DNA from 3 places in the Faecalibacillus intestinalis genome. Region 2 is predicted to be linked to each of the others. Evidence: predicted binding sites of a transcription regulator. Region 2 holds the regulator's gene; each other region holds the start of a gene.
What was found. Region 2 encodes HrcA, which represses chaperone genes, less so after heat shock. Its sites were predicted from a motif close to TTTTAGCACTNNNNNNNNNNNAGTGCTAAAA; they were not measured.
Positions count from the first base shown of each region.

Region 1: Fi14EGH31_RS10560 (DNA/RNA non-specific endonuclease) is a predicted target of HrcA. The motif match lies at 5,569-5,599, and genes of this name have one in related genera.
Region 3: htpG (molecular chaperone HtpG) is a predicted target of HrcA. The motif match lies at 8,293-8,323, and genes of this name have one in related genera.

Region 1 covers NZ_AP024085.1:1,951,023-1,961,604, forward strand. The annotation lists gene Fi14EGH31_RS10535 (PHP domain-containing protein) at 1-508, opposite strand, end outside; gene Fi14EGH31_RS10540 (ROK family protein) at 501-1,475, opposite strand; gene Fi14EGH31_RS10545 (dicarboxylate/amino acid:cation symporter) at 1,560-2,831, opposite strand; gene rfbD (dTDP-4-dehydrorhamnose reductase) at 2,821-3,678, opposite strand; gene Fi14EGH31_RS10555 (dUTP diphosphatase) at 3,785-4,228, shown strand; gene Fi14EGH31_RS10560 (DNA/RNA non-specific endonuclease) at 4,256-5,440, opposite strand; gene Fi14EGH31_RS10565 (type II secretion system protein) at 5,666-6,337, shown strand; gene Fi14EGH31_RS10570 (MATE family efflux transporter) at 6,563-7,897, opposite strand; gene Fi14EGH31_RS10575 (SulP family inorganic anion transporter) at 8,030-9,667, opposite strand; gene Fi14EGH31_RS10580 (hypothetical protein) at 10,165-10,458, opposite strand; gene Fi14EGH31_RS10585 (dicarboxylate/amino acid:cation symporter) at 10,554-10,582, opposite strand, start outside.
Region 2 covers NZ_AP024085.1:868,604-879,185, reverse strand. The annotation lists gene dnaK (molecular chaperone DnaK) at 1-423, opposite strand, end outside; gene grpE (nucleotide exchange factor GrpE) at 442-999, opposite strand; gene hrcA (heat-inducible transcriptional repressor HrcA) at 1,002-2,030, opposite strand; gene hemW (radical SAM family heme chaperone HemW) at 2,142-3,233, opposite strand; gene Fi14EGH31_RS04600 (L-serine ammonia-lyase, iron-sulfur-dependent, subunit alpha) at 3,223-4,434, opposite strand; gene holA (DNA polymerase III subunit delta) at 4,443-5,393, opposite strand; gene Fi14EGH31_RS04590 (ComEC/Rec2 family competence protein) at 5,417-7,423, opposite strand; gene Fi14EGH31_RS04585 (ComEA family DNA-binding protein) at 7,414-7,872, opposite strand; gene ruvB (Holliday junction branch migration DNA helicase RuvB) at 7,865-8,854, opposite strand; gene ruvA (Holliday junction branch migration protein RuvA) at 8,865-9,422, opposite strand; gene obgE (GTPase ObgE) at 9,552-10,582, opposite strand, start outside.
Region 3 covers NZ_AP024085.1:1,187,173-1,197,754, forward strand. The annotation lists gene Fi14EGH31_RS06400 (SDR family oxidoreductase) at 1-451, shown strand, start outside; gene Fi14EGH31_RS06405 (6-phosphofructokinase) at 545-1,663, shown strand; gene Fi14EGH31_RS06410 (AAA family ATPase) at 1,777-2,268, shown strand; gene Fi14EGH31_RS06415 (transposase zinc-binding domain-containing protein) at 2,259-2,645, opposite strand; gene Fi14EGH31_RS06420 (MurR/RpiR family transcriptional regulator) at 2,731-3,615, opposite strand; gene Fi14EGH31_RS06425 (glycoside hydrolase family 1 protein) at 3,774-5,186, shown strand; gene Fi14EGH31_RS06430 (Rpn family recombination-promoting nuclease/putative transposase) at 5,447-6,364, shown strand; gene Fi14EGH31_RS06435 (nitroreductase family protein) at 6,723-7,232, shown strand; gene Fi14EGH31_RS06440 (LURP-one-related/scramblase family protein) at 7,789-8,262, shown strand; gene htpG (molecular chaperone HtpG) at 8,382-10,271, shown strand; gene Fi14EGH31_RS06450 (nitroreductase family protein) at 10,325-10,582, shown strand, end outside.

The DNA of each region.
Region 1 (10,582 bases), 1.1 Mb from region 2:
CATAGGGATTATCACTACGACTTCCGCCACTTCGATAAGGTTTTAAAAGTTCATGATCTACATATCTTTCATCCTTTAACAAAGCTTCACCAAACATTTCTCCAGTATAAACCCCATTACTACTTAAGGCATCTAATTGTTCTTTTTTTAAATCAAAACCTAATTGATTGGTAAGTTCTAATTTTTTTAAACTACAGTTGAGTTCTTGTTTTAAAATATCTTCTCCCAATTGATTAAATGCTGGGTTTGTATAATCGATCCCATAGCCTAAAACATGTAAATTGATTTCTTTATAAGTACAATCAATTTCAATAGCAGGAATATATTTTATCTTTAATTCTTCTGCTTTCTTTTTAGCTTCATCAATGGCTTTGACCCAATTATGATCAGCAATTGCCATAATTTTCACCCCTGCTTCATGACACATTTCTACGAGTTGACCAGGTGTAAATTCTCCATCATCGCTGTATAAACTATGCATATGTAAATCAATATAACTTTTATTCATTATTCATCCCTCCTATCATTTGATTCTTTCCTATTTGAAAAAGTCCTTCTTTAATTAATTTATATAGTTGATTAATTTTAATTATTTGAGGTTGATGTTTTAAAGGAATCGTTGGTAAAGATATTTGTATGTCTTTTAAAACATCACTACAAATACCAATAGCTGCTGGATTTAAGACACAACATAAAGTAGCAATCTGTTTTTCTAATAATTCTTGGGGATCATCTTTTAATAAACGCTCTTGTTGTAAATGATCATAAAAAGGTAAACATCGAAGTTCTCCCGCAAAATGACTAAAACCATTGTAGAGTTTCCCTTGAATGATCATACCACAGCCTACATAATCAATCGCAGGTTGATAAATAAACGCACTATTTTGATAGTGTGGATATTGATGATAAAAACCAATGCTGGCACAATTGACATCATTTTCAATGATTATTCTTTGTTTAATTTCTTTTTTTAAAATTTCTAATATATTTTTATTTTGAAAATCTTCAAAATCACACAAATCAATCATTCCCTGATCACAAACCCCTGGCAGTGATAAACAAATGACAACGATTTCTTGATCTTTCTTTAATACCTCTTTTAACATCTTTAAAAACTCTTCAACTGTTCCTTTTAAAGAAGAATAATTTTTTTGATAAACAATTTGATCATATAAATCTATGATTTCAAAAATAAATTCATAATTCTTCTTATTCTTCTTTAAAACTATCTTTAACAGATGCTTATAATCCTTATATAACTGATATTCTTTAGACTTTCTACCACCCGTTGACTTAGAATCACTTACATATTCAATTTCATGATTTTTCAACATTTCTTGTAAAATATTAGTAGTTGTCGCCAATGAAAGACTTGTTTTATACGCTAAGTCATTTTTTGTCCAAATTTGTCCATCATAAAGGCATTCTCTTATTTTTATTTCGTTTTCTTGTTTTAAATCATTTACTTTTGACACTCTATCACCTAACTTTCATCAACTTTTGTCGAAAGTTATTATAGCACAAAAAGTATAAAAAAAGAATGACCTTTCGATCATTCCTTATTTTCTACCATAATAAATATCTCGATCAACTGCTTTATTCATTGAAGCAACAACTGTTGTACATACTGCATCTCCAGTAATATTAACAGCTGTTCTTGTCATATCTAAGATACGGTCAATTCCCATAATTAAAGCAATTCCTTCTACTGGTAAGCCAACGGAATTAAAGACCATGGTAAGTGTAATTAATCCAACACTTGGTACCCCTGCTGTTCCTATTGAAGCAAGCGTTGCTGTTCCAATAACTGTTGCATAATCCATCATAGATAGATGAATTCCAAAGGCTTGAGCTGTAAAGACAACCGCAACACCTTGCATAATGGATGTTCCATCCATATTGATTGTTGCTCCTAATGGAATTGTAAAGGATGAGATCTTTTTAGAGACACCCATTTTTTCAGCTAAAGTATCAATATTCATTGGAATTGTTGCATTGGATGTTGATGTTGAAAAAGCAAAAGCCATTACTGGGAAAAAGTTTTTAATAAAGATAATAGGATTTAATCCTGAAAAAATCTTTAACATTGACATATAAACCCCAAAACATTGAACTCCTAATGCAAGCAATACACAGAACATATATTTTAATAATGGGATGAAAACATCAAAGCCTATTTCTGCAAATGTTTTAGAAATCAAACAGAAAACACCTATTGGTGCTAACTTCATAACAACCATTGTCATTTCCATCATAATATCATTAAATTGACTAAAGAAGTTTTTAACAATATCTACACGATCTGACATATTTGCAAGAATAACACCTAAAATAAGCGCAAACAAGATAATTTGTAACATTGTTCCATTTGCAAGTGATTCAAAAATATTTGTTGGAATAATATTTAACAATGTTTCTGTCACACTTGTTGCTTGTGTTGACTCTGTTACTTTTGAGGTGATTTTAATTGCTGACATATCTAAACCAATACCTGGATTAATAACATTAGCGATACATAAAGCAACAACAACGGCAAGTGCTGTCGTACATAGATAAAAAAGCATTGTTTTAAGTCCTACAGCTCCTAATTTTTTAGTATCTCCTACTGCCATACTTCCACAAACAATTGAACAAAAGACAAGTGGTACAACTAACATACGCATTAAACGTATAAATCCTTGTCCTACAACATAAAATAAACCACTAACAATAAAATCATCAACGATTTTATTACTAGGAATACAATAATTAATAATAATTCCGGTAATTGCACCTGCAATAAGTGCTATAAAAATCAAAGTTGTTAAACCTAACTTCTTTTTATTTTTCATTATATAAACCCCTTTCTTTAAAATATTCTTTTAAAGATTCTTTCCATGAAGGAAAAGTATAAACTGGAGTCATTGACATAATAAAATTATCTAAGACACAATAAGCTGGTCTAACTTTAGAAAAATCAGATAAATGAGTAGGTACTGCCTTCATTTGAGCTTCTTTTCCTGTAAGTTTTAAAATCTCATGAGCGAATTCATATCGACTACATACCCCTGTATTTGTCGCATGATATGTTCCATATTCATTTGTATCAATTAAATGTAAAATAAAACGTGCAAGTTCTTTAGCACTTGTAGGTGATCCAAATTGATCAGAGGCAATTGCTAGAGTTTCACCTTTATTTACTTTTTCTAATAAATCATTAATAAAATTATTTCCCAAACCATAGACCCATGTACTTCTAATAATAAAATGCTTATAAGTAAATTCTTTAACATATTGTTCTCCAGCTAATTTAGATTTACCATAAGCTGTTTGTGGTCTTGTTTGATCAAACTCATTATAAGGTTGATCACTTTTCCCATCAAAAACATCATCTGTAGAAATATGAACCAATTTAGCTTCTAATTTTCTAGCAATAATAGATAAATTTCTAGCACCTAAAGCATTAACTTTATAAGCTTTAGAAATATCATTTTCACATTCCTCTATATTTGTAAGTCCTGCACAGTTAATAATAATATCTGGTCTATTCATTTCCCCAAAACGTAAGACCTCATCTGTGTCTGTAATATCCAAATCGTCTATGTCAGTATCAAGAACTTTGAATTCAAGTTTATCAATAATTTCATTGATTGCTTGTCCAATTTGTCCTTTAGCACCGCATATCCAAATTTTTCGCATAATTTCATCCTCCTTTAAATCTTGAATATTATATCTAGAGGATTATTTGATGTCAAATTCAAACCTAGTTCATATTTCGTGATATAATAGTATTGAGGTGATTTTTATGAATGATTTATCTAAAATGTATCAAGTTTACGTAAATAAAGAATTACAAGTAAACAAAAATGAAATTTTAAATGTCGCTCGACTTAAGCAAAAAACATTATCTTTCTTACATGATTTAGGAGAAGTTTGTCAGGATTCAAGATGTTTTATCTTTTGGGAAAAAGAAGAAGCTATTCATCACGATGAACTATTAGAACATTATTTAGATGGTTTAAAAATGTTAATGTCTATTGGTTATGAATTAAGAATTGATACTATTAAAAATCATACTGAAATTCCTAATCGTTTATCTTTAGAAGACTTATTTTTAAAAATTTATCAATCAATGATGAATGTTTCATCAACTTATTCTAGTCAAGATTACCAAAATACAATTGATGACTATTTCTCTTTAGGATTTCAATTAGGTATTGATTTAGATGAAATTATTGATCATATTTAATTTGTGAGATGGAAACATCTCACTTTTTTATTTTTGACAGATACCACAAGGAGTATATCCTTGTTGTTGTAATTTTTTTGAAGTTGAAGTAACTACTTCTTTATTTTGTTCGCTCATTTTTGAAACACTTGAACAATTTGGATCATGATATTTTTTATTTTTTATATTAATAACATACTTTTTACTTTTATTACTTGACTTATTATGATAACCAAATGGATCTTTTGCTTCTTTGATGCCATAAGTTGGTTCTCCTTCTTTGGCTTTTCTTGAAGTTCCATTTTGATAATCAATAGTAACACCCGGTTGTACATTATAAATATAAACACAGAAACGAATCGTTTCATCTTCAATAGAAGCTGCTTGTAAGATCAAACCTCTTGCTACTAATTCATCTTCTTTATATACAGGAATAGCTTCATATAAAACATGATGATTCGTATTTTTAATATAATCTCTAACCTCTTCTTCAAAAGGCAACATACCTGTAACATTAAAATAACGTGTTCCCGTCATTAAATTTCTTTCTTCAGCATTTAAACCACTTAAAGCAAAACCAATTTGATGACAACGATTATATAAATATTTTGTAGAAATCAAATCATCATATCTTTGTGTTTTCCATCCGGACGGTTTAACCATTCCAATAGATTCCCTTTTATTTGTTGGAAGTGTTTCGGGACCTAAACAAGCTTGATCTTTTTGAGTACGTCCATATTCATCTAAATCATTTAATTGAATATATGTTTTTGTAGTATATTCATTTTCTTTAAAAGTAGGAGTATTGTTATTGATTTCAATATATGGTTGTCCACTATATTCTTCTATTTGATTTAAAATATCTTGAACATTATTTTCATCAAAAGAAACCTGATCTGTTTCTATTTGTAATTGGTTTTCTATATTTGTAATTTGATAATGTAAGGTTTCTTTAGAGTCTACATAAAACGATTTTTGAGTTTCTTCACCATCTTGTACAACTTTTAACTCATGATTTCCTTTAGTTAACTTTAACTCATAAGTTCCTGCACCTTGACTTTTTAAAGTATCAATTTGATCTTGATCAACATAAACATCTACATCCTGGCTACTTGTTTGTTCTAAAGAAAGTATTACACTTTGCTTAGAAGATGCTTTTTCTACTTGTTGATTACATCCTGTTAAAGTAAATGTCATCAATAATGAAAGTAATAATAAATAGAGTTTTTTCATCATAGTTCCTCCTTGGAGTACAAGTATATCATAAATTTATATTTTTTCTTTTCTATTTTTTTAAATAGAAACCTATTTCAAGGTTTTATAGGATAATAATATAAAAATAGAATCATATACAAAAAGTATTATGGCAATCTACTTTAATCATTGCTAAATAAGGATTAACGTATTAAAATATTAATAGAGATATTACCTCATTTAAATAGAAAATTGGGAGAAAAAATGATAGATACTAAAAAAATTAAAAACAAACATGGTTTTACACTTGTTGAAATAATAGTTGTTCTTGTCATTCTTGCAATTTTAGCTGCTGTGGCTATTCCATCCGTTTTAGGATATGTTGTAGATGAAGCAAAAAAAGCAGGTATTATACAAGAAGCACATGGTATTTATGAAGCAGCGCAAATTGCTGCTACAAAATGCTATGCAACAGATGAAGATGAATTTAAAAAACAATCAATTTTTAAATATAACTACACATTACCTGCAGATTTTCCTTATAAAAAAACAACAACAAATCCAGTTGGAAGAGTGTCTGATTCTTTAATGAGTTATGGACAAAAAGAGCCTGACAAGTATCTTAGTGATAGCTATTCTGGCGCATCATATATCGATAAAGAAATTGTAAAAAATGTATTACATTTTTTACAAAGTGAAAATAAAAATTCAGCTATTTATAAATACAAAGTACAAACTGACTGCCTCAACGGTCAATCCCTTAACGATTATAAGCCTAGTAAATTCAATGGATTTGCTATTAATATATTCTATAACCAACAAGGTAAGGTAGAAGCTATAAATTTTGCGAGAGATAATTATATGGTTACTATTTATAATGGAAAATTAAATTGTGTTAAAGGTGGTAAATCAATAAAATCAATAGAAAAGAAATAATATAAAAAATAATTTTTTTGTTATAATTTCTAACTAAAAATAGGATATTGATATCTTACCAATGATATTTATTTCCTACTAATTAATTTTTCAACGATAACGTTTGAGGAATTATTGTAATTAGAAACAATTGCTTCTTATAGTAAAATAATTTTAATATATTTTTATTTTACAAAAGAAAAGGCTGTATGAAATTAATTATTTAATTTCGTAACAGCCTCTTTTTTATATGGTTTTAAATTTTTTACGATATAAGATATAAGCTACAATACTTGCAATTGCTTCAGCAATAACAAATGATAACCAAATACCTTCAATCCCCATGATATTTAATAAAATGTATGCTAATGGTACTGTAATCAATAATTGTCTAAGTAAAGAAACTATTAAAGAATATTTTCCTAAACCTAGAGCTTCAAAAACACCTGACATTAAAACTCCAAAAGATGAAACAATAAAACTTAAAGATAAAATTCTAAGCCCTGTTTCTCCTATTTCTAACATGCCACTACTTGCATTAAATAAAGAAAGTAAAACATTTGGAACTATAAAGAATAATAATGTTCCTGCTCCTAAAATAGCAGCAATGACCAAACCAGATACTTTTAAAATTTGATGCATTCTTTCTTTTAACTTAGCTCCATAATTATAACTCATTAAAGGTCTCATTCCTTGTACAATTCCTGATGTTGGCATATAAATAAATGTTTGTAACTTATAATAAACCCCGAAGAAAGCAACTGCACTTTGTGAAATAGATGAAAGTATACCATTTAATAAAGAAACAAGAACAGATGGTAAGCACATCATCACACTTGAAGGAATAGCTATACTATAAAGTTGAGAAATAACATGAAAATCTACTCTGAATTTCTTAAATGAAATATGAAGATGTGTATTGTATTTTTTAAATAAGACAAATGCTAAAGAAGCTGCTGAAAATTGACCAATTACTGTCGCAATAGCTGCTCCAGCAACACCAAAAGCAGGTAATCCAAAATAGCCAAAAATCAAGATTGGATCTAAAATAATATTAATAACAGCTCCAAAGATTTGCATGATCATGGGCATCATCATGTTTCCAGTTGCTTGAAACATCTTTTCAATAGCTAGATGAATAAATTGGCCAATAACTAATGAGACAACAATCATTCCATATTGCATTCCATAGTTAATTACATTTTGATTTGTTGTAAACATATTTAAAAATGGTCGAATAAAAAATAAACCAATAATTAAAAATAATAAAGAATGTGCAAGTGACATCACAATTCCTTGAGTTGCATAATAAGATGCCTTATTATCATCTTTAGCTCCTAAATGTCTTGCAATAAAGGCATTCATCGCAATCCCTATTCCACAAGAAATAGCTAATGATAAATTTTGTAAAGGGAAAATCAATGATACTGCTGTTAAAGCTTCTTCTCCAAGTTGAGAAACAAAGATACTATCTATAATATTGTATAATGATTGAATCAACATTGAAATCATTGGCGGAATCGCCATTGACATTAATAAAGGAAATACAGGCTTGTATTCCATTGGGTTTCTATTTTCCATATAAGTCTCCTTTCCATAAAAAAAGCTATAGATGTCTATTTATGATCAGAAATAGAGAAATCTATAGCTTACCTAAGCAATATTCAATTTGCATGTCTATATTAATAAATATCTTTATCTTTGTCAATTGTTTTAAGCAGAAATTAATTCTTGATCCAAAGCCTCTAAAGCCATAATAGCATCCCAACAGAAACTTTCTTTACCAACATATTCATCAAAATGATTACGTTTAAATTGAATCATCACTTCTTCTTGAACACCACTGAATTTAATGATACAGTTTTGTACTTTTAAACGATCAACGATATCAAAGAATTCATGAATCCCTGAATCATCAATAGAAGGAACACCTCTCATTGAAAAAACAATAGCTTCTAATGAATCATCTAATTCATCTAAAACATGTATCATTTGTTCTTGTGTTCCAAAGAAAATAGGACCACTTAAATACATAATTCTTGTTTTTTGATGATGATGTTTTAAATCTTTTCCTACACGATCTTTATCAATATCACGTACTTCTATATGTAAATGAGAATTATTTAAAACAAATAAAATAATTGAAACCATGACTCCAATACCAATCGCAACAGTTAAATCAAAAACAACAGTCGCACACATTGTAATTAAATATTGTGAAATATTTGTTTTAACTTTATTATGAAATAATGTTTTTATTTCTTGCCAATCATTCATACGCCAAGCAGTAACCATTAAAACACCCGCTAGTGCAGATAATGGAATACGCGACATTAAAGATCCAAGTAAAAACATTGAAATTAAAATAACAACTGAATGAAAAACACTGACTAATCTTGTTTTTCCACCTGCTTTAATAGCTACAGATGTTCTAGCAATTGCAGCTGTAGCAGGAACGCCACCAAATAATGGAATCAACATATTTCCAATACCCTGTGCCATTAATTCACGATCAGCATTTAATTTTTCATTTTTCATTTTACCAGCACTTGCTCCACATAAAAGTGATTCAATCATTCCAAGTGCAGCAATACTTAAAGCAGGTAACATTAATTGTGTAATTGTTCCAAGTTGAAGTGAAGAAAAAGATAATCTTGCTTCTGGAAATAAAGTACTTGGAATTGTACCAACTTCATGAACTGGTAAATTCATACATAATTGACAAATTAAAGCAATGATAATTCCAGCTAGTGAGGAAGGACAATATTCTCCCCATTTTTTAGGCCAAACAAGCATGATCACAACCACTAAAATTCCAAAGAAAACAGTTGGAAGTGATACAGGAAAACCTAATTTTAAATATGAAAATAGTTTTTCTAAAGCACTTGAACCAACAGAAGTTGTTCCAAAGAAATTATCGATTTGTCCTAATGCGATAATAATCGCAATCCCACTTGTAAATCCTGTAATAACACTTGTTGGAATAAAAGAAACAATTTTTCCAAATTTAAATAATGAAGCAATAATCAACATACATCCAGATAAAAAGCTTGCGATGAAGACACCTTGTAAACCATATGTTGTTGAAAGCCCAATTAAAATAGCTGACATTGCACCTGTTGGTCCAGAGATTTGGTAACTTGCCCCCGATAAAACACCAATCACTAGACCAGCAATAATTGCTGTAATTAACCCAGCACCTGCATCAGCACCACTACTTACACCAAACGCTAAGGCAAGTGGTAAAGCAACAGCAGCTACTGTTAAACCTGCTAAGATATCTTGTAAAAGAGTTTGCATGTTATAACTTTTAAACTCATTTTTCAAGTCTCTTATATAATCTTTAAACATAAAATCCCCCTTTTTTACCCCGTGTCATTATACACATTTAAAGAACATTTGTTAAGAATTTATCGATATAAAAAGGACGATGTTGAACCATTATCCTTATAAACATTATGATTTAAAATATTTTTCTATCTCTTTTACTTCATCTTTAAGTATATCTAAAAACTGAATTGCTTCTTTAAATGTCATTTTTAGCTTTATCATTAGTTTTCTTATATTTTTAATTCTTTCATTTTGTGTTCCTTTTTCAACGCCAATTCAAATTCCTTTATTTAAATATTCTTTTTCTAGATGCTTTTTTTCATCTATTTTACAAATACTCACTTATCCATCTCTTTTTTTTGCTGCTTATGGTAGTATCCATATTAAATAGACCTTTTCCATTCCATCATAGTTTTGATCATCATGTTCCTTTCCCCAATGTGTTGTCTGTATTCTTGATAAATATGCATCTCCTCTTGTTATGAGAGAATATTTTGGATAGGCATCATTTTGTATTTCTACTTTAAATAAATTCTTTTGATAGTATGATCTAATTGTGGTAAATCAATACATCCAAAGAAATCAAACCTGCCTGTTCCATATCCTGGTATCGTATTTTCATTATTTAATCTTTGAAAACGATGCTCATCTTGTACAATTTCGATAATCTCTTCAATACTTAAATGTTTTGTTTCTTCAACAAACTCTTTGATGATTTTTGATAACATTTCTTCATGACTGATCATCAATTTACAATTTTGATCCAACATAATTTTATGCTGACTAAGTGTATCTTTTATTAGAGCATCCATGATTTTGTCTCCTATTATATATCGTTATTTTTTTACCTTTTTTCTTTAAAAAAGTAAAAAAAAATTACGAAACAGTGTTTCGTAATCATTCTTTATTAGCTATGATAAATTTCTTCATCTAACA
Region 2 (10,582 bases):
ACGTTCAACATCTAAACCAGCGATTTTACCAGCATCTTTTGTTGCTTGTCTTTGAGCATCATTAAAATATGCAGGTACAGTGATAACTGCTTTTGTTACTGTTTCACCTAAATAAGCTTCAGCAGTTGCTTTTAAGTTTTGTAAGATCATTGCTGAAATTTCTTGTGGTGTATAAGATTTACCATTTACGTTTTCTTTATGATCAGTACCCATATAACGTTTAACTGACATTACTGTATCAGGGTTTGTTACTGCTTGTCTTTTTGCAGCTTCCCCAACAATAATTTCACCATTTTTGAAAGATACAACTGAAGGTGTTGTACGATTTCCTTCTGGGTTTGCAATTACTTTTACTTCATTGTTTTCTAACACACTTACACATGAGTTTGTAGTTCCTAAGTCAATACCAATAATTTTTGCCATAATATAAATCCTCCTATTTTATTCACTTACTTTTACTAAAGATGCACGAATAACGCGATCTTTTAACATATAACCTTTTTGTAACTCTTCAACAACCATACCAGGTTTAAAGTTTTCATCACTTACAGTCATTACTGCTTGATGGAAGTTAGGATCAAATTCTTTACCTTCAGCTTCAATCACTTTAACTCCTTGGTTTTCTAATAATGTCATGATTTGTTTATAAATCATTTCATATCCTTTTAAGAAGTTTGCCACTTCTTCACTTGGATTTTCAATTGCTAATGATCTTTCAAAGTTATCAACGATTGGTAACATTTGTTCAATAAAACCTTGCATCATGAACTTTAAGTTATTTGCATGTTCATTTTGCATACGTCTTTTAATGTTTTCCATATCCGCAAACACTTTATAATAATCATTTTTCCATTTATCAACTTCACCTTGAAGAATTTTAATTTGATCTTCTTGATCAACTTTTTCCTCTTCAACAACTTCAGCCTCAGCTTCTTTGTTTTCTTCAACTTCTTCAGTTACTTCTTTTTCAACTTTAGTTTCCTCAGCCAATTTGTTCACCTCTATTTCTCATCTTGTTTATCTTCTAAACAAGCCTTTTCAATATTTTCAGATATATACTCTACTAATGCCACTACTTTTTCATAAGGCATTCTTGTTGGACCAATTACCGAAATAGAACCTTTTGATGTTTCCCCTGTTTTAAATGAAGCAGAGATTACTGAAACATCATTCATTTTTCCTAGAGGTGTTTCATTTCCAATATTGATTTGAATACCATCCTCACTCGATAACGGTAGAGTTTTCCACACTTTTGAATTTTCAAAAGCACTTACAAGTCTTCTTAATTTATCCACATCATTAAATTCTGGTTGATAGAGAATATTTTCTTTTCCAGAAAAATAAACACTATTTGAAGCAAATTTAACGAATGCTTCCAAAAACGCATTAAATAATTCTTCATGTTGCTTCACTTGCGTTGTAAGAATTGGTCGAACATCTCGTTCTAAACGAAATGCCACTTCACTGATAGGTGTTCCTATCAATAATTCATTCATCACATTAACACAACTTAATAAATCTTCCATTTCTACATCACTTGAAAATTGGAAAACTTTATTTTCAACATGACCTTGACTTGTAATGATAATTGCTGTTACACGTCCATCATCCAAAGGAACAACAGAGATGCGTTGCAACATATCATCTAAAGCATTTCCTAATGCAACACTTGTAAGATGAGTTAATTCACTCAACATGTTACAACTTTCATGCACCATCTCATTTAAATTTCGACGATGCTTATTAATAATTGTAGCAACTTGATTTTTTGTTCCTTCATCCAAATCAACTTTTCCTAAGTTATGAACATAGAAACGATATCCTTCTTTAGAAGGTACTCTTCCTGAAGAAATATGTGTTTTTTCTAGATAGCCATAATTTTCTAGAAAGTTCATTTCATTACGAATCGTTGCACTTGAATACGGTAGTTGATATTTTACCATCAATGCCTTGGATCCAACCGGTTCAGCATTTTCGATAAATTCTTCAACTATACATTTGAATATCAGCATTTGTCTTGCTGTTAACATCAAGTTCACCACCTTTAGCACTCCTATTTCTCTTGTGCTAAATACATTATACATTTTATTTTAGCACTGTCAACAACTTGGTGCTAAAAAAATAAAAAAATAGCATTCCTGCTATTTCATAAAATCAATTAATATATCATTTAAAACATATTGCCCTTCTTGCGTTGCTTTTAAATAATCATTTTCAATCATCAATCTACCCTTTTCTATATTTCTAGTAACCGCTTCTTTATATAGAACACAAGCATCTTCTTGATATCTTTCTTTAAATTTTTTTAAATCTAAACCTTCTTTTAAACGAAGTGACATCATTATTTGATTAAACATCGTTTCTTCTTTTGTTTCATCAATTGTTGTTGTTTTAAAATCACCATTTAAATATTTAGTAAGTGATCGACTATGTTCTATAATTTGTCCATCAATTTTACTACATGCACCTAATCCTATTCCATAATAATTATCATAATACCAATAAGTTAAATTATGCTTTGATTGATAACCTTGTTTAGCATAATTAGAAATTTCATATTTTTCAAAACCTATTTTTTCTAATTCTTGATCAATGAATAATGTTAATTGATATTCGCTTTCTTCATCTAAAGGTTGATAATTTTTATATTTTAAAATCGTTCCTTCTTCTAAAATCAAAGAATAATAAGAAACATGTTGTAAATTTAAAGTTTGTAAAACTTCTATATCCTTTTGAATATCTTCTTTTGTTTGTTTTGGTAAACCATACATCAAATCAATTGAGATATTATCAAAACCTATTTCTTTAGCGTATTTAATAATATTTTTTACTTGTGTTGTATTATGATGACGATCTATTTCTTTTAATAAATGATCTTGAAATGTTTGTACACCAATACTTAAACGATTAATGCCACTTTTTTTTAAAATCTTTAACTTATAATAATCCATTGACTCTGGATTAACTTCCATACAATATTCTTCCACTTCTAAACTATAGGTTTTTAACATTGACATTAATTTTTCTAATTGTTCATCATTTAAAGCACTAGGGGTTCCCCCTCCAATATAAATCGTTTTTAAATGATGTTGCTCTATTTGTGATAATTCTTCATTTAATCTTTGTAAATAGAGATCACTTTGTTTTTGATCATAATAGACCTTGCAAAAATCACAATAACTACAAATAGACTCACAAAAAGGAATGTGTACATATAAACTTCTAGTCTCCATCTTTTAAACCAAATTCCTTTGCTAGTCCACCTAAAGAAGTTTCTTTATAAGCACTATTTAAATCTTTACCTGTTTCTTTCATAACATTGACAATTGAATCAAAAGAAACTTTATTTTTTCTTAAATATCCTAATTGCTTCGCATAACTTGCTGCATCGATTGCACGTAAAGCTCCAAAACCATTTCTTTCAATACAAGGAATTTGAACATAGCCACCAACCGGATCACATGTTAGTCCTAAATTATGTTCAAGCCCCATCTCTGCAGCATATTCGATTAAAGAATTGTTAAGTTCTAAAATCCAACCATACGCTGCCGCTGCCATCGCACAGGCACTTCCTACCTCTGCTTGACATCCGCCATCAGCACCAGAAATTGTTGCATTATGTTTAATAACATTTCCAAATAATCCAGCAACGGCCAAAGCTTTGATCAATTCTTTACGAGGAATCTCTAATTGTTTATAACAATAAAATAACACTGCTGGTAAAATTCCACTTGCTCCACATGTTGGCGCAGTAACAATTTTATTACCACAAGCATTTTCCTCAGAAACTGCATAAGCATAGCTTGAAACAAGTAATCTTTCTCGATCACTTTCTCTTCGCGTATTGATGGCTTGTTGATACATACTTTTAGCAACTCTTTTTAGTTGTAACCTTCCAGGAATCACTCCTTCATGATGTAAGCCATTTTGTACACAGGTAAACATACTATCTAACACTTCAAATAAGTAGGCCTTAAAATGTTCATCTTCATAATTTAAAACATAATCATAGAAGGAAATACCATTGTCTTCAATATATTGAATAATTTCTTTAAGATTTTTATGAGGATAGATTTGTTTTGTTTGTTGCAACTTACTTCCTTCATATTCAACAGTTCCTCCACCTATAGAATAAGCAGTAATTGTATCAAGAATTTCTTCATCTTGGTACACATAAAATTTCATTCCATTTGGATGATAAGGTAAACGATCACTTTTAAAACGAACAATCGTTTGCTTGCCCAATGTTTGTTTAATAATATAATCTGTTAAATGACCTTTTCCAGTTAAGGCAAGCGACCCATATAATTCAACTTCAAAACGTGAAGCATTTGGATATTGTTCTTTTATTTTAGAAGCTGCTCTTTGCGGACCCATTGTATGTGAAGAGGATGGTCCAAATCCTATCTTAAATAATTCTCTTAATGATTCCATAATTTCTCCTATATTCTTAACATAAATAATTCTAAGCCTAATTTTTTATCTATTTGTCCCGTCTTAATTTTAACATCCAATAAAGATAATTCATTTAAACATCTAAGTAGTTCATCTATTTGAAAAAATTGACCTTCTTTTCTTACATATTTTAAACGAAAAGGATTAACTGCCAACATTTTAGCAATTTCTTGATCAGTATACCCTTTTCTATCTAATAATTTTACTTGATAAATCAACCGCATAGAATTAGCTACCAAAACAATCAATTTAACTGGTTCTTCATTAATTGTCATTAAATCTTTATAAATAGACATCATCTTTTGTTTATCTTTACTTAAAATAGCTGTTGTTAAATCAAAAACATTTTCATCCAAGGGACGACTGACAAGTTCTTCAACACAATGAATATCAATATGCTGTGTATATAAACAAAGCTTTTCTACTTCACTAGCAATATCCATTAAATTTGTTCCTTTTCTACTTAAAAGTAACTCTAAAGCATCATCATCAATAGTACAATTTCTTTTTTTAACAGCCTGTCTTGCTGTATCAGAAACTTTATAATAATTTAGAGGATTGATTTCATAAAACTGTGCTTCTTTTCTTAACATCTTGACAACTTTTTTTCTTTCATCAAAATTCTTTTCATCATTAAAAATAACAAGATGCACTGTTTTATCTAAATAAGGTAAACATTGCATAAAATAATCTATATCATGATTATCTTTTTTTATTTTTTTGGTTGTTAGAAAATCTGCTTTTTTAATAACAACCATTTTTTCATCACTTAAAAAAGGAGGTGTCATTACATCTTCTAAAACAACTTTCATTCCCTCTTTAGAAACATCATAAACTGTATAATTCATCTGTTCTTGATTACAATGATGATCTTTTTTTAACTTATCTAAACGTTGATCCATCAGTAATCTTTCTGTTCCATATAATACATATAACATATCATCACCATAGATATTATAAACTAAAAACCACTTGAAGTCATGACATAATTCTTACCTCCATAATAAACAATCTTAACCATTCCCTGAAGATCACTGCGATAAATTTTCACCCCATATGCTTCCAAACGATTTAATGTTAAATAAGATGGATGTCTATAACGATTATTCTTTCCTACAGAAATAAGTGCTACTTTAGGATCAATCATTTTAAACAAATCATCACTTGAAGAACTGCTACTTCCATGATGTGCCACTTTTAAAACGTCAATATCTAAATGATGATATGTCTGATATAAATCACTTTCCACCTCTTTAGAAATATCACCTGTAAATAAGTAATTTAAATAGTTGATAGTCACGTAAATAATAGAGGAGCGATCATTTGAATTTGTATAATATTTATCTAAAGCTAAATTTTTAAAAACTAAATCGCCAATTTTCTTTTTTTTAAAATCATAGATAACCTTTTTAACTTTAAAATGTTCTTTCAAAGACGCTAACGCTCCACAATGATCATAGTCTTCATGCGAAATAAAAACGGCATCCAAATAAAAAACACCCTGACTTTGTAAATAAGGAATCAACCGAGAAGTCGCAAGATCACTCTTTTGTAATCCCCCAGTATCAATCAATACATTTCCTCTGGCATAAGGCTGTTGAATAAAAAAACAATCCCCTTGACCCACATCAATCATCACAACTTGTCCTTTCATGTTGTAATAAGGATAAAAATAAAAAGCAAGTAACACACTTAATAATAGACATACTTCATGGGTTACTTTTCTATTGACATTCAATTTATAAATTCCTTTTAAATAAAGATAATAATAAACACCTATAAAAAATAAAGTCGGTTGACTAAAAGGCAATGTAAAAGAAAAATCATAAATAAAAGCAATCATTTTTAATAACAATTCATATTCTAAAGATAAAAAAGGTAAAATATATTTTCCAAGTAATAAATAATAAAGCATACTTTTATAAATTATTTCTATATAAGGCATTAGAAGAATACCTATTAAAAAAGAAAACACCGGTAAAACATGTTGAATAGAAATAATAATGGGAATTGAACCTAAAAATAAATAATATTTCCCTGCTTTTTGATTTTGTAAAAGTAAAATAAAAAAATAAATCAAATAAGAAAAAATAAAAGATAAATTATAAACCAAATAAGGATTATACATTAACATACCAACTGTTAAAAAAGAAAAAATATCCAACTGATTTAACCATTTACCAAAAATCATTGGTAAAAAAAGCATTAGATACGCTCTTAAATAAGAAATATTATAAGGAATACTAAACATGTAAACCCCAATCAATATAAGAGATATACATTTTTGTCCCTTTTTTGAAAAAAAGAATTTTAAAAAATTCATCAACCATTTCTGTAAAATTGTAAGATGCATACCCGAAAGAGCAAATAAATGAACAATCGAGAGTTGCGTTAACTTTTGATAATATTCTTTCATTTGTTCATCTTTTGTTCCTAAAATAAATAAAGACAACAGACTTTTTACTTTGGAAGATGTCTTGATTCTTTTTTCTAAATAATGATACAGATGATCTTGATGTTGATTACTTTTTATTTTTTCAAGTTGTAAAGTATCAAAAATATTTAAACTATATAAATAATATTGATAATTAAACGCATAATCATTTTGTATTTGATGGAAGTTATAAGGTTTTCCTATCAAAGAAATGTCATCAAACAACGAAATATTTTTAAATTCTCCATAAACCTTTACTTTATGATATCCCCTCTTGACAACAATACTTTGATCATCCTTACTTACGACCTTTCCTGAAATTTCATTTTGATTTAAAGGTTGTGGTAAATAAAAAAAGAGAAATAAGAGAAATGATAATAGTAAACTTACACTCAATAGTATTTTAAAATGTTTTAAATACAGAAAAATAAAATAAAAAATAAGAAATACATATAAAATAGGCTGTAACATTTTAGCTAAAACAACCACCAATAAAGGAAGTGCTAGATAAAAACCTTTTCCTTTTATAAACATAAATACTCTCTTAATCGAAGATATGTCTTTTCACCAATTCCTTGAATATTCATTAAATCTTCAATTGTTTGAAATGGTGTTTTTTGTCGATACTCATCAATCTTTATGGCTGTTTTTTCTCCTATTCCTTTTAATGCCATTAAATCATCAAGTGAAGCATGATTTAATGAAATCAGATTTTGACCATGAGGTAAATAAAGTTTACTTTCATTTGTAAGTTGATAATTTTCATTAAATTGATAATGGTTATCTGTTTGCAGTTTTGTTAAAACATCATTAATTGTTGGTTTTGTTTTAAAGGAGAGTTTTTTTTCAAACTCTCCTTCTACATAAATGACAATATTTTGTTTGGTTTGAATATTTTCAACAATAGCTGTTGGCTTTACATAACTATAAATGAGAGAAATAAAAAATAGGACTATAAGTCCTATCTTTTCAAAACTATTCATAATCTTGTTCAATATTTAAATGACGATAAGCCTCAGCTGTTGCTATACGTCCTCTTGGCGTTCTTTTAATCAAACCAATTTGTAATAAATAAGGTTCATTGACATCTTCTAAAGTTTGTGGTTCTTCCCCAATAGATGCAGCAATTGCTTCAAGTCCTACAGGTCCTCCTTTAAAACGATGAATGATTCCTAATAAATACTTATGATCAACATCATCTAATCCTAAATTGTCTACTTTTAATCTTTCTAATGCTTCAATTGTTCTATCTCTTGTAATTGTTGCATCGCCATAAAACTGCGAAAAGTCTCTGACTCTTCTAAATAATCTATTTGCAATACGTGGTGTCCCACGACTTCTTCTTGCAAGTTCCCCTTTAGCATCATCATCCATAACAATATTATACACACGACTTGTACGATCAATAATTTGAGTCAGTTCTTCTTCACTATAATATTCTAATTTTGAAACAATACCAAAACGGTCTCTTAATGGTGCTGATAAATCACCTGCTCTCGTTGTTGCCCCAACAAGGGTAAAAGGTGGTAAATCAATTCTTACCGATCTTGTAGATGCTTCTTTTCCGATGACAACATCAATACAAAAATCTTCCATCGCTGGATATAAAATTTCTTCTACCACTTTATTTAAACGATGAATTTCATCAATAAATAAAACATCACCTGGTTCAAGAGCTGTTAAAATAGCTACTAGATCCCCTGTTTTTTCAATACTTGGACCTGTTGTAATTTTAATATGCGTCCCCATTTCATGAGCAATGATCATTGACATAGTTGTTTTTCCTAAACCTGGTGGTCCATAAAGTAAAACGTGATCTAACGACTCATCACGAAGCTTTGCAGCACCTACAAACACTTTTAAATTTTCTTTAAGATTTGTTTGTCCAATATATTCATCAAAATCACTTGGACGAAGCGAACTTTCATCATCTTCTACAATTTCAGGATCTAAAACCTCGTTCATGTTTTCCCTCCTATTTAACAATTAAACTTAATGCTTTTTTGACATAACCATTTGTATCTAAATTTTCATCTGTCAATTTCTTAACAACTTTATCTACTTCACTTTGTTTATAACCTAATGCAATTAATACTTCCATAGCTTCTTCCAATTCTTGATTAACGACCGTTTGTTTTGTAGCAGTTACTTTTCCTTGTAAATCAAGAATAATTTGTCCTGCTGCTTTAGGTCCAATACCTGGTATTTTCTTTAAATAAGTCATATTGCCACTTTCAATAGCTTCACAAATTCCTTCAACATCTCCACTTGCTAGCATTGTACAAGCACTTTTACAACCAATTCCTTTAACTGAAATCAATTTTAAAAATAAATCTTTTTCTTCTTTTAAATTAAACCCATACAATAAAATACCATCTTCTTTTACTTGTTGATAAAGATAAACAACCACTTCTTTTCCTTTAGAAAAAGCATAAGGATTGCTCACATAAATCAAATAACCAATCCCATTATTTTCTAAAACAATATGATCACTTTGAATATCAACAATCAAACCTTTAATATAACTATACATACATTTCTCCTATTACTATTATATTATAAAAAACGAATCATTTCGTCTCAAATTTGTGTCAAATTTGTCTCAATTATATCATAGTATCTATTAACTGAAAATAAAAAATCAGGCATAAAGCCTGATTCATTAATCATAGAATTCGAATTCAAAATCAAGAATAGAAACAACATCTCCATCTTGACATCCTGCGTTTCTAAGAGCTTCATCAATTCCCATATTACGCATTTTAATAGATAAACGTTTAATTGCATCATCACTTACTAGAGAAGTCATGGATACAAGACGTTCAATCTTCTTACCAGTAATTGTCCACTGACCATTACCTAAATTATGAACAACAAATGGTGCCTCTTCTTCTTCATAATTATAAACAACTGTATTTTCTTCTACTTCTTCCATATCAAACTTAGGTGCAGTTTCTAAAGCATCTGCAACAGCATATAATACTTGATCAACACCTTCATGAATAATCGCTGAAATAGGGAATACTTTAACATCTTCTCCTACTTTTTCTTTGAAAGCTTTTAAATTTTCTTCAGCATTTTCTTCATCCATTTTATTAGCTACGACAATTTGTGGTCTTTCTAATAAACGATATTGATATTGTCCAAGTTCTTCATTAATTGTACAATAATCTTCATAAGGATCACGTCCTTCAATACCACCCATATCAATAATATGAACAATAACACGACATCTTTCAATATGTCTTAAAAATTGATGACCAAGTCCTTTACCTTGACTTGCCCCTTCAATTAATCCTGGAAGGTCAGCCATAACAAAGTTACGACCATCTTTTGCTTGAACGACTCCTAAATTAGGAACAATAGTCGTAAAATGGTAATCAGCAATTTCTGGTCTTGCACGTGAAACAACAGATAAGAATGTTGATTTACCTACTGAAGGGAACCCTACAAGTCCAACATCTGCTAATAATTTAAGCTCACAGCAAACATCAAATTTTTCTCCCGGTTCTCCTCTTTCACAAATTTGTGGTGCAGGATTTCGAGAAGTTGCAAAACGCGCATTTCCTCTTCCACCACGACCACCTTTAGCAAGAACGACACGTTGTCTGTCTTCTGTTAAATCAGCCATGATTTTTCCAGTTTCTTCATTCGTAATAACTGTCCCCACTGGTACCTTGATTACTAAATCAC
Region 3 (10,582 bases), 320 kb from region 2:
TATAGATGCTATTTTAGCATCAGGTTGGAATGCAACAGTAGAGGCGATTATGAAAACCGGATTCCAATATTTACCAGGTACGTTAGGCTATCCTTATTCTAAATTAGTAATGAACTATTATACAGCATATTTACAAAAATCTTTTGCCAGTAAGAAAATCAGAGTGAATGCTGTATTACCTGGATCGACAGATACAGGTATGAAAAGTGAATTTACAGAAATGGCGCATGGTGAAGAAGGATTATTATCACATTGTGGATATGCTAATCGTTTAGCATATTCAAAAGAAATGGCTGGTCCTATAGTGTTTTTGAATAGTGAAATGGCAACTTATGCTTCAGGTGTTTTGATGGAAGTTGATTATGGAAATACAGTAGAAGAAAGAGCAAATATTAAACCTGTTCAACAAGTTATTTCTTTAGAAGGTATCTACCAAATGATGCAAAAATAAAGCAAATAATAAAATAACTGTAAACGCTTACAAAAAAGTATTGTTTTTTCCTCTAGGTGAATTTATAATTATATAGTATGGAGGAAGAAAATTATGGGAAGTACTGTCAAAAAAATTGCATTATTATCTGGTGGAGGTGATTGTCCAGGGTTAAACGCTGTTATTCGTACAATTACTAAAACTGCAATCTCTAAATATGGTTATGAAGTGATTGGATTTGTTTATGGTTATAGAGGTTTATACCATAATAATTATGTAGAACTTACTGAAGAATCGGTAGAAGATATTTATAAAGAAGGAGGAACTATTTTATATAGTTCTAATAAAGATAATTTATTTGATTATTTAGTAGATGATGGTCATGGTGGAAAAGTAAAGAAAGATGTTTCTGATGTGGCTGTTGAAAATTTGAAAAAAGATGGTGTTGATGTTTTAGTTATTTTAGGTGGAGATGGAACGCTTACAAGTGCACGTGATTTTTCAAGAAAAGGTGTCAATGTTATTGGTGTACCTAAAACAATGGATAATGATTTAGCAAGTACAGATGTTACATATGGCTTTATATCAGCCATGTCAGTAGGTACAGAATTTATTGATCGTTTACAAACAACAGCAAAATCACATCATCGTGTTATTTGTTGTGAATTAATGGGTAGAGATGCTGGATGGATTACTTTATACGCAGGTCTAGCAGGAAATGCTGGAGTATGTTTAATTCCAGAAATTCCATTTACCATTGAAAATATTGCTAAAGCAATTAAAAAACGTGATGAAATGGGATTACCTTATACTGTTGTTGCTGTTGCTGAAGGAGCTAAATATGCAGACGGAACAAAAGTCATTGGTAAAATCGTAGAAGATAGTCCAGATCCAGTACGATATTCAGGACTTGCTGCTAAAGTAGCAGATGATCTAGAAAAAGTAATACCTAATCATGAAGTACGTTCAGTTAATCCAGGACATATTATTCGTGGTGGTGATATTACAGCTTATGATCGTATTTTATCTATTCGTTATGGTGTAGCTGCTGTAGAACTTATTAATGAAGGTAAGTTTGGTAATGTAGTTACAATTAATGGTGATAAGATGGGTTATACTTCTTTAGAAGAAGTTATTGGAGCAGCTAAGATTGGTCAACAAAAACATGTTGATCCAAATGGTGAACTTGTTAAAGCAGCTAAAGCAATTGGTATTTCATTTGGTGATGAATAATAATAGTAAAAAGAAGTTTCTTGATGAGACTTCTTTTTTATTGGACAAATAATCCAATATAAATCAGGGTTTATATCACATATAATATGTAAATAAAGAAATGAGTTGATTATATGAAGCTAATATCTACAGGAATAGAAAACTTTAAAGAAATGATTGATAAAAATGCATATTATGTAGATAAAACAAATCTAATTATAGATGTATTAAATGAACAAGTTGTCTTTTGTACAAGACCGCGAAGATTTAGTAAGACACTTAATATGTTGATGCTGTATTATTTCTTTTCTATTAAAGAAAAAGAAAATGCTTATTTATTTGATTATTTAAATATTTCAAAAAATAAAAATGCTTTAAAAGATCAAAATAAGTATCCAACAATATTTATTTCTTTGAAAGATATGACAAAAAGTTCTTATGAAAAACAAATGAACCGCTTTAAAGAAGTTATTTGTTTATGTGCTAAAAAATTTCTTGAATTACTTAACAGTGATATTTTATTGGATTCTGAAAAGAAACTTTTTCAAAAGTATGTCGATAATGAAATACAAGATAATGAACTAGAAAGTGCATTATTTAATATTTCATATTTTCTTTATAAATAGTGTTTTGGGATAGTAAAGACGATATGACGATGCCTGGCATCAAGAGCGATAGAGGAAATATGAACAGCACGTAATTTAGCCTCTTTAGAGCCACAAGAAGTACAGAGCTTGGAGTGACATTTGTGAGGAACGATAGATTCGTTGCCGCAATGAGGGCAGACAAAAAGATCATAGCCAAGATAGATAGAACCATAAAGAATAGTTTTCTGGATGGTATCATAGGTAACATTTCTGATCTTACCTCTATTATAAAGAGAACGGATATAGTTGATATTGTCATTAAAGATATAGGAAAAAGATTCCTTGCCTTTGATCTTATCGACATGACTAAAATTGTATAAAGCAAGGCAGTCAGCATAGTTAGTATCATCAATCATAAAATCACCAACTAACATTTTAAAGAAAAAGGTAATAATCTTCAAAGATTATTACCATGTGGACAAAATTTATTTTGTCCCTTTTTTATTCTATGATATCATTAACAGGGCTATGTAAAGGATGACGAACGTCATTTTCTTTATCATAGCTTATTTTATTTTGGATGTTTTTTTGATAATTCTTTTTGAATAAACAAGAAAAGATCACATTTAAAATATATTCAATCGATGTTTGTGAAGCAAAAGGGGCTATCTTGGTAAAAATCTTTTCCCGTGATCCAATATTTAAAATATAGCTTGCATAATGGGAAAGTCGATTATCACCAATTGAAGTTAAGACAATGATAGGTGTTTTCTTTTCTTTTAATATTTTTGCTATTTTAATAAGTTCATTGGTTTCCCCTGAATAAGAAATAATCATTGCTATTTTGTTTTCATTGGAATTATAAGACATAAAGACTTGTTCTCCAGCGAGCGTTTTGAGATTAACGTTTCTTTGTATTCGCATCATTTTATGTTGGAAAGACATAGCTGCAAGTAATGAATTTCCTGTTCCATAGATATCGATATCTTTGTTTTGATCAAGTAGTTCAACTATTTGATTAAGTTGTTCAAAATCAATCAATTGGATGGTTTCCGCGATGACTTCTTGATTTAAACTAGCTAGTTTATAAGCAACCATGGAATCATTATCTTCTTCATTAAAGGGAAAATTAACATCTATACGATCTGTATGAGCTAAATCAAATTGTAATTCAGCAGAATATTTGATTTTAAAATCACCATAACCTTCCAAACCTAATTTATGACAAAGTCTTACGATAGTAGCTGGAGAGGTATATGTTTTTTTAGCGAGTTCTTTGATAGAAAGATTTAAAACTTTTTCTCCCTCGTTTAATATATAATGGGCGATTTCTTTTTCTGAATGAGAGAAATCTAACTCAAATTCTAATTGTGTCATTATACTCATTTTATATCACCATTTATAGTATAACATGGAACAAAGTTTCATGAAATGGGTTTTATTTTAATTAAATATGAAACATTATAAAAAGGAATATCGAAGATATTTACTTTCAAGATGAGATGATTAAAATGTTAGGTGGATATAAAAAAGGAGAACATTTTATGGAAAGAAAATTACCAAAAGATTTTTATTGGGGTGGATCAGTTTCATCATTCCAAACAGAAGGACATAGAAATGAAGGAGGAAAAGGTTTATGTGTTTATGATGTAAGACCTATGAATCCTGAATTTTCTGATTGGAACGATGCTATTGATGAATATACTCGTTATGATGAAGATATTGCATTAATGAAAGGAATGGGATTCAACTTTTATCGTTTCTCTATTTGTTGGTCTCGTATTATTCCTAATGGAACATTAGATGAACCAGTAAATGAAGAAGGAGTTAAATTTTATAGTGATTTAATTGATAAATTATTAGCTGCTGGTATTGAACCAATGATTACATTAGTTCATTTTGATATGCCTTATCATTTAGTAAAAGAATATAATGGATTTGCATCTCGTTATGTTGTAGATTGTTTTGAAAGATATGCTAAAGTTTGTATTGAAAGATTTGGAGATCGTGTTAAACATTGGATGTCATTCAATGAACAAAACTTACACAGTATGATGTTACGTGTTTCTAATGCTGAAGTTATTCCTGAAGGAGTTAGCTATCCAAAACACTTATATCAAGTAAACCACAATGTTATGATGGCTCACTGTAAAGCAGTACGTGCTTTAAGACAAATGCAACCAGATGCTAAATTCTGTGGTATGGGTGCTATTACTAATATTTATGCTTATGAAAATAGTCCAGAAAATAATTTCTTTGCTACTAAAGGATATAATTTATTAAATGGTTTCTTAGTAGATACTTTTGCTCAAGGTAAATATCCTGATTATTGGAATGCTTATCTTGAAAATAGAGGATGGATGCCTACTTTTGAAGAAGGTGACGAAGAATTATTAAAATACACTGTTGATTATATTGCTTTCTCTTATTATCGTTCAAACACTGTTAAAACAGGTGAATTTGATTATGAAAGACCAGCTCATGAATGTGTAAATGAAAAACAAATTAAAAATCCTCATTGTGAAGCAAATGAATGGGATTGGGAAATCGATCCAGTTGGATTTAGATGGACATTAAATGATTTACATCATAGAACAGGTCTTCCAGTATTCGTTCTTGAAAATGGTATTGGTTGGCGTGAAGATATGAGTCAAGAAGAAGTAGATCAAATGTTAGCTGAAGGTCGTACAATTGAAGATGATTATCGTATTAATTATCATAGAGATCATATCAAAGAAATGGAAAATGCAATCTTTGAAGATGGTGTTGATTGTTTAGGATATATTACTTGGGGACCAATTGATATTCTAGCAAGTATGTGTAATATGGATAAACGTTATGGATTTGTTTATGTAAATAGAACAAATAAAGATTTAAGAGATATGAAACGTATTCCTAAAAAATCATATCAATGGATCAAAAAAGCATTCGAATCAAACGGTGCTGATTTAGATTAATAATATGTATTTAGCCTGTTGACAAAATAATTTGTTGACAGGCTTTTATTGTATAAGAAACAATTATTCATTGGACTATCCGTCCATTGAAAGAAGGAAAAAGGAAAGATAAAATAATAAAAAAAGAAATATTTGTGAATTAAATTTGAGACAAATACGAAACAAATTCGAGACGAAATAGAGAAGGACATATGATACAATTTATTTGTAACCAATCTAGATAAGTTACCTCAAATAAAAAAGAAAGTAGGTAATAATAATTGATCCTAACAAATAACTTAACACCTGATAGTGCCTGTCGTACCTTCTTCAGTAATGATATCTATTTTGCTTCTTTTTCTAATGCTATCTTGTTTGATGGCAAACAAGTCATTCGTCCCGAAAGACTTGTACGTTATGAAAATGATATGTCACTTATTATCGATGATACAAAGAGTGCAGAAGATAAAAAAAGAAGAAGGGACATTGTCGTAAAAACAGATGTTGATGGTGTCTGTTGTCTCTTGAGTATTGAACATCAAAGTACGATCGATAAAAATATGGTGATACGATGTAGCAACTATGAAATGTTGGAGTATTTAAAACAGTTAAAAAACAAAAAGCTTAAAAGATTAGTTCCTCAAGTTATGATTGTTTTTTATACAGGAGATAAAAAATGGAATACCCCTTTAGAATTAAATGATTACTTTGATATACCAGAAGAATTAAAAGAATATGTTAATGATTGGAAAATCAAAGTTGTCGATGTCAAAGAAATAGATGCCAGTAAGATCAAAGATGAACAAACAAGATATTTTATAGAAGCTATCCAAGAAATGTATAAAGGAAACTATGAAGGATTACATCGAAGAATAAAGATGAATAGAGATAACTTTATTTATGCAGCCATCATTACAGGAAGTTTAGATTTAATTAGAGATTTACCAGAAGGAGATGAAATCGATATGTGTGAAGGAATGGAAAGAATGGCAGAAGGATTTAGAAATGAAGGTAGAAGTGAAGGAAAACTTGAAGAAAAGAGAAGTACACTAAAAGAACAATTAGAAATCAAACTAGGAACTATTTCAAATAATCTAGAATTACAACTAACCAATGCAACATTAGAAAAACTAAATATATTAACACGTAATATATTTAATATTACAAATGAAGAAGATGTTTTAAAAATCATTAATTAATAAGTTAATATATAAGTAAAAAAGCAAATCAAATAAAATGATTTGTTTAGACTGTTGAAAAAAATAAAAAATCAACAGTTTTTTCTTTTGTTAAGTTGAAATATATACTATTATATATATGTCGTGGATGACTTCGTTCCAATTACTTAAAATTTGAAGCTCCACGGCTTTTTATATAGAAATTAAACCAATAAAAAGTAAGAACATGATAAGAGGAGAGTTTGAAAGTAAGAAAAATTTTTAAAGTTATTTAGTAAACTTTTTTCTATAGAGAACATCAAGTATTTGATAATTTTTCTTTACCAAATGTACTCAAATATTTAATATATTTATTAGAAAATAAAAAAGGAGATATATTATGGAATTTAAAGATGTTATTCAAAACAGATATTCATGTAAAGATTTTTCTACACAACAAATAGAAAAAGAAAAATTAATGGAAATATTGGAAGCAGGAAGAGTTGCTCCAACGGCTAAAAACTTGCAAGAACAAAAAATCTATGTTGTTCAATCAAAAGAATATTTAGATAAAATAGATGCATGTACACCTTGTCGTTATCATGCACCTACTGTTTTAGTTGTAGCTTATGATAAAAACAATGTTTTTGATTATCCAGGTAATGAAAGAAATTCAGGAATTGAAGATGCTACCATTGTAGCCACTCATTTAATGTTGGCTGCTTATAATGCAGGAATTGATAGTTGTTGGATCAATTTCTTTGATCCTCAAGAAATGAAAAAAGCTTTAGATTTACCTGAAAATGAAGAAGTTGTTATGATGTTGAATTTAGGATATGGAAATCAAAAAGAACCACTTCCTAATCATCATTTAAAAAAAGAATTGGCTGAAACAGTTAAATACTTATAATTTTTATAACAAAATAAGCTTTGCTTGTTTTGTTGTTTTTTTGCTACAATATGGATAAGAGGTGAGTTCTATGAAGTTGTTATTTAGACAACAACCATCTTTTATTTTCCACTTTATGTAACAAATCAAAATAATGAATTGTTCTATATTATAAAAAGAAAAATGGCAATTATGTATCAACTTTATATATATGATGCTCATGAAAATATTGTTGCTAAGATTGAAGAAAATCCTAGATCAGCTGTTTTTTTATTTATAAAAATGAGGAATATATTAGTGCTGTAGAAAAAGAGTTTTCTTATTTTATTCCTTATTTTTTAGTGGATTATCGAAAATGGAATGTTGGTGGAGAATATGTTGAATATAATTATGAAGTAAAAGATGAAAATGATTATCTTATTGGAAGAATTGAAAAAAGATTATGAAATATTTTAGATACATATGATATTTCAGTTGATTTAAAGGAAGATATTTTAAATTTCGTCATTTTAACAACTGTAATAGATATTGAAAAAGCAAGAAGAAATAGACATTATTAAAAATTGGAGGGAATCTTATGAAACTATTATTTAAACAGCGTATTTTTTCATGGCTAGACAGTTATGATATATATGATGAAAAGGGGGAAACTGTCTATACAGTGAAAGGACAACTCAGTTTTGGACATAAACTTTTTATTTATAATAAGTATGGTGAACATCTTGGTACGATCAAAGAAGAAATATTAACGTTTTTACCACGTTTTGCTTTATATGAAAATGATGAATATATTGGTAAAATTACCAAAGAGTTTACTTTCTTTAAACCTAAATTTATTTTAGATTATAAAGATTGGCAAATAGAAGGAAATTTTTGGGAATGGGATTATCAGATCGTGGATTATTCAGGAAATATTATTGGTTTAATTAATAAAGAAATCTTTCATATGAGTGATACATATTCTTTAACAATAGAACATGACGAAGATGCTTTTTATGTTTTAATGATTGTTCTTGCGATAGATGCTCAAAAATGTAGTCGAAATAAATGATTGTAAGTCAATCATTTTATTTTCTTAAAAAATTAGCACTCTGTGCTTGACTATGCTAAAACAAAGTAATATACTATCTTTAGCATTTAAACGACAGGAGTGCTAAAGGAGGATATATTATGGCAGAAAAAAAACAATTTAAAGCAGAATCGAAAAGATTATTAGACTTAATGATTAATTCTATATATACACATAAGGAAATCTTTTTAAGAGAATTGATTTCTAATGCAAGTGATGCAACAGATAAACTTTATTATAAAGCGTTAACAGAAAATATTTCTGAAATCAATAAAAGTGATCTTACAATTGATTTAGCTTTTGATAAAGAAAATAGAACATTGACTGTTACTGATCATGGTATTGGAATGAATAAAGAAGAACTAGAAGAACATTTAGGTACGATTGCTAATAGCGGTTCTTTCAAATTTAAAAATGAAACTGAAAGTGATGATATTGATATCATTGGGCAATTTGGAGTTGGTTTCTATTCAGCATTTATGGTAGCTAAAAAAGTTGAAGTTTCATCAAGAGCTTATGGTAGTGATCAAGGATATACTTGGGTATCTGAAGCAAGTGATGGTTATGAAATCTTTGAAACAGATAACTTACCAACAGGAACAACAATTAAACTTTATTTAAAAGATAATACAGAAGAAGAAAATTATGATGATTATTTAGATCAATACCATATTGAATCTCTTGTTAAAAAATATTCTGATTATGTACATTATCCAATTAAAATGGATGTGACAACATCTAAGAAAAAAGAAGATAGTGATGAATATGAAGATGTCGTTGAAAATAAAACATTAAATTCAATGGTTCCTTTATGGAAAAGAAATAAAAAAGATATTAAAGATGAAGAATATAATGAATTCTATAAAGATAAATTCAATGATTTCTCTGATCCAATGAAAGTTATTCATACATCAGTAGAAGGAAATGTTTCTTATGATGCATTGTTATTTATTCCAAGTCAACCACCGATGAATTTCTATTCAAATGATTATGAAAAAGGTTTACAACTTTATAGTCGAGGTGTCTTTATCATGGATAAAGCAAGTGATTTAATTCCAGAACACTTTAGATTTGTTAAAGGGTTAGTTGATTCACAAGATTTATCATTAAATATTTCAAGAGAAATGTTACAACATGACCGTCAATTAAAAGTCATCGCTGATCGTATTGAAAAGAAAATCCAAAGTGAACTTACAAATATGTTGAAAAAAGATCGTGAAACATATGAAAAATTCTTTAAAAACTTTGGGTTACAATTAAAATTTGGTATTTATCAAAGCTATGGAATGTTAAAAGATAAATTACAAGATTTACTTTTATTCTACTCTGGTAAAGAAGAAAAAATGATTACTTTAAAAGAATATGTTGAAAACATGAAAGAAGGACAAACAGAAATCTACTTTGCAAGTGGTGAAACAAAAGAAAAGATTTCTCATTTACCTCAAGTAGAAGCTGTTAGAGATCGTGACTATGATGTTTTATACATGATGGATAATGTTGATGAATTTATGATTCAAATGATGAGAGATTATGATTCTAAAGCTTTCAAAAACGTTGCTCAAGGTGATTTAAACTTAGATAGTGAAGAAGAAAAGAAAGAATTAGAAAAGATCAATGAAGATAATAAATCATTATTAGAATCATTAAAAGAAGCTTTAAAAGATAAAGTAGTGGATGTTAAAGTATCAAATAGATTAAAATCTCATCCAGTATGTTTAGTATCTGATCAAGGTGTATCTTTTGAAATGGAAAAAGTATTAAATGCAATGCCTGATGGTCAAGATGTTAAAGCAGGTAGAATTCTTGAAATCAATCCAAATCATGATATTTTCAAGGCAATTCAAAATGTTTATCAAAATAATGCAGATAAGATCAATGATTATGCTTCATTGTTATTCGATCAAGCATTATTGATTGAAGGATTATCTATTGAAGATCCAGTGGCTTTTTCAAATAAGATTTGTGAGCTTATGATTGAATTAAATAAGTAAGGCTATCATTCGATAGTCTTTTCTTTTATAATAAAAGTAGGAGAGTGAAAATTATGGAGTTACAAAATGTTTTACAACAAAGAAGAAGTATTCGTAAATATAAACAACAACCTGTGGAAAAAGAAAAAATTGAAGAAATGATTCAAGCAGCTATCTATTCAGAAAGTTGGAAAAATAGTCAAACACCACGATATCATGTTATTCAATCAAAAGAAATGTTGGAACAATTTAAGAAAAAATGTTTACCTGAATTTAATCAAAAAAATATAGCTGATGCACCTGTTTTAATTGTGACAACATTTGTTAAAGAT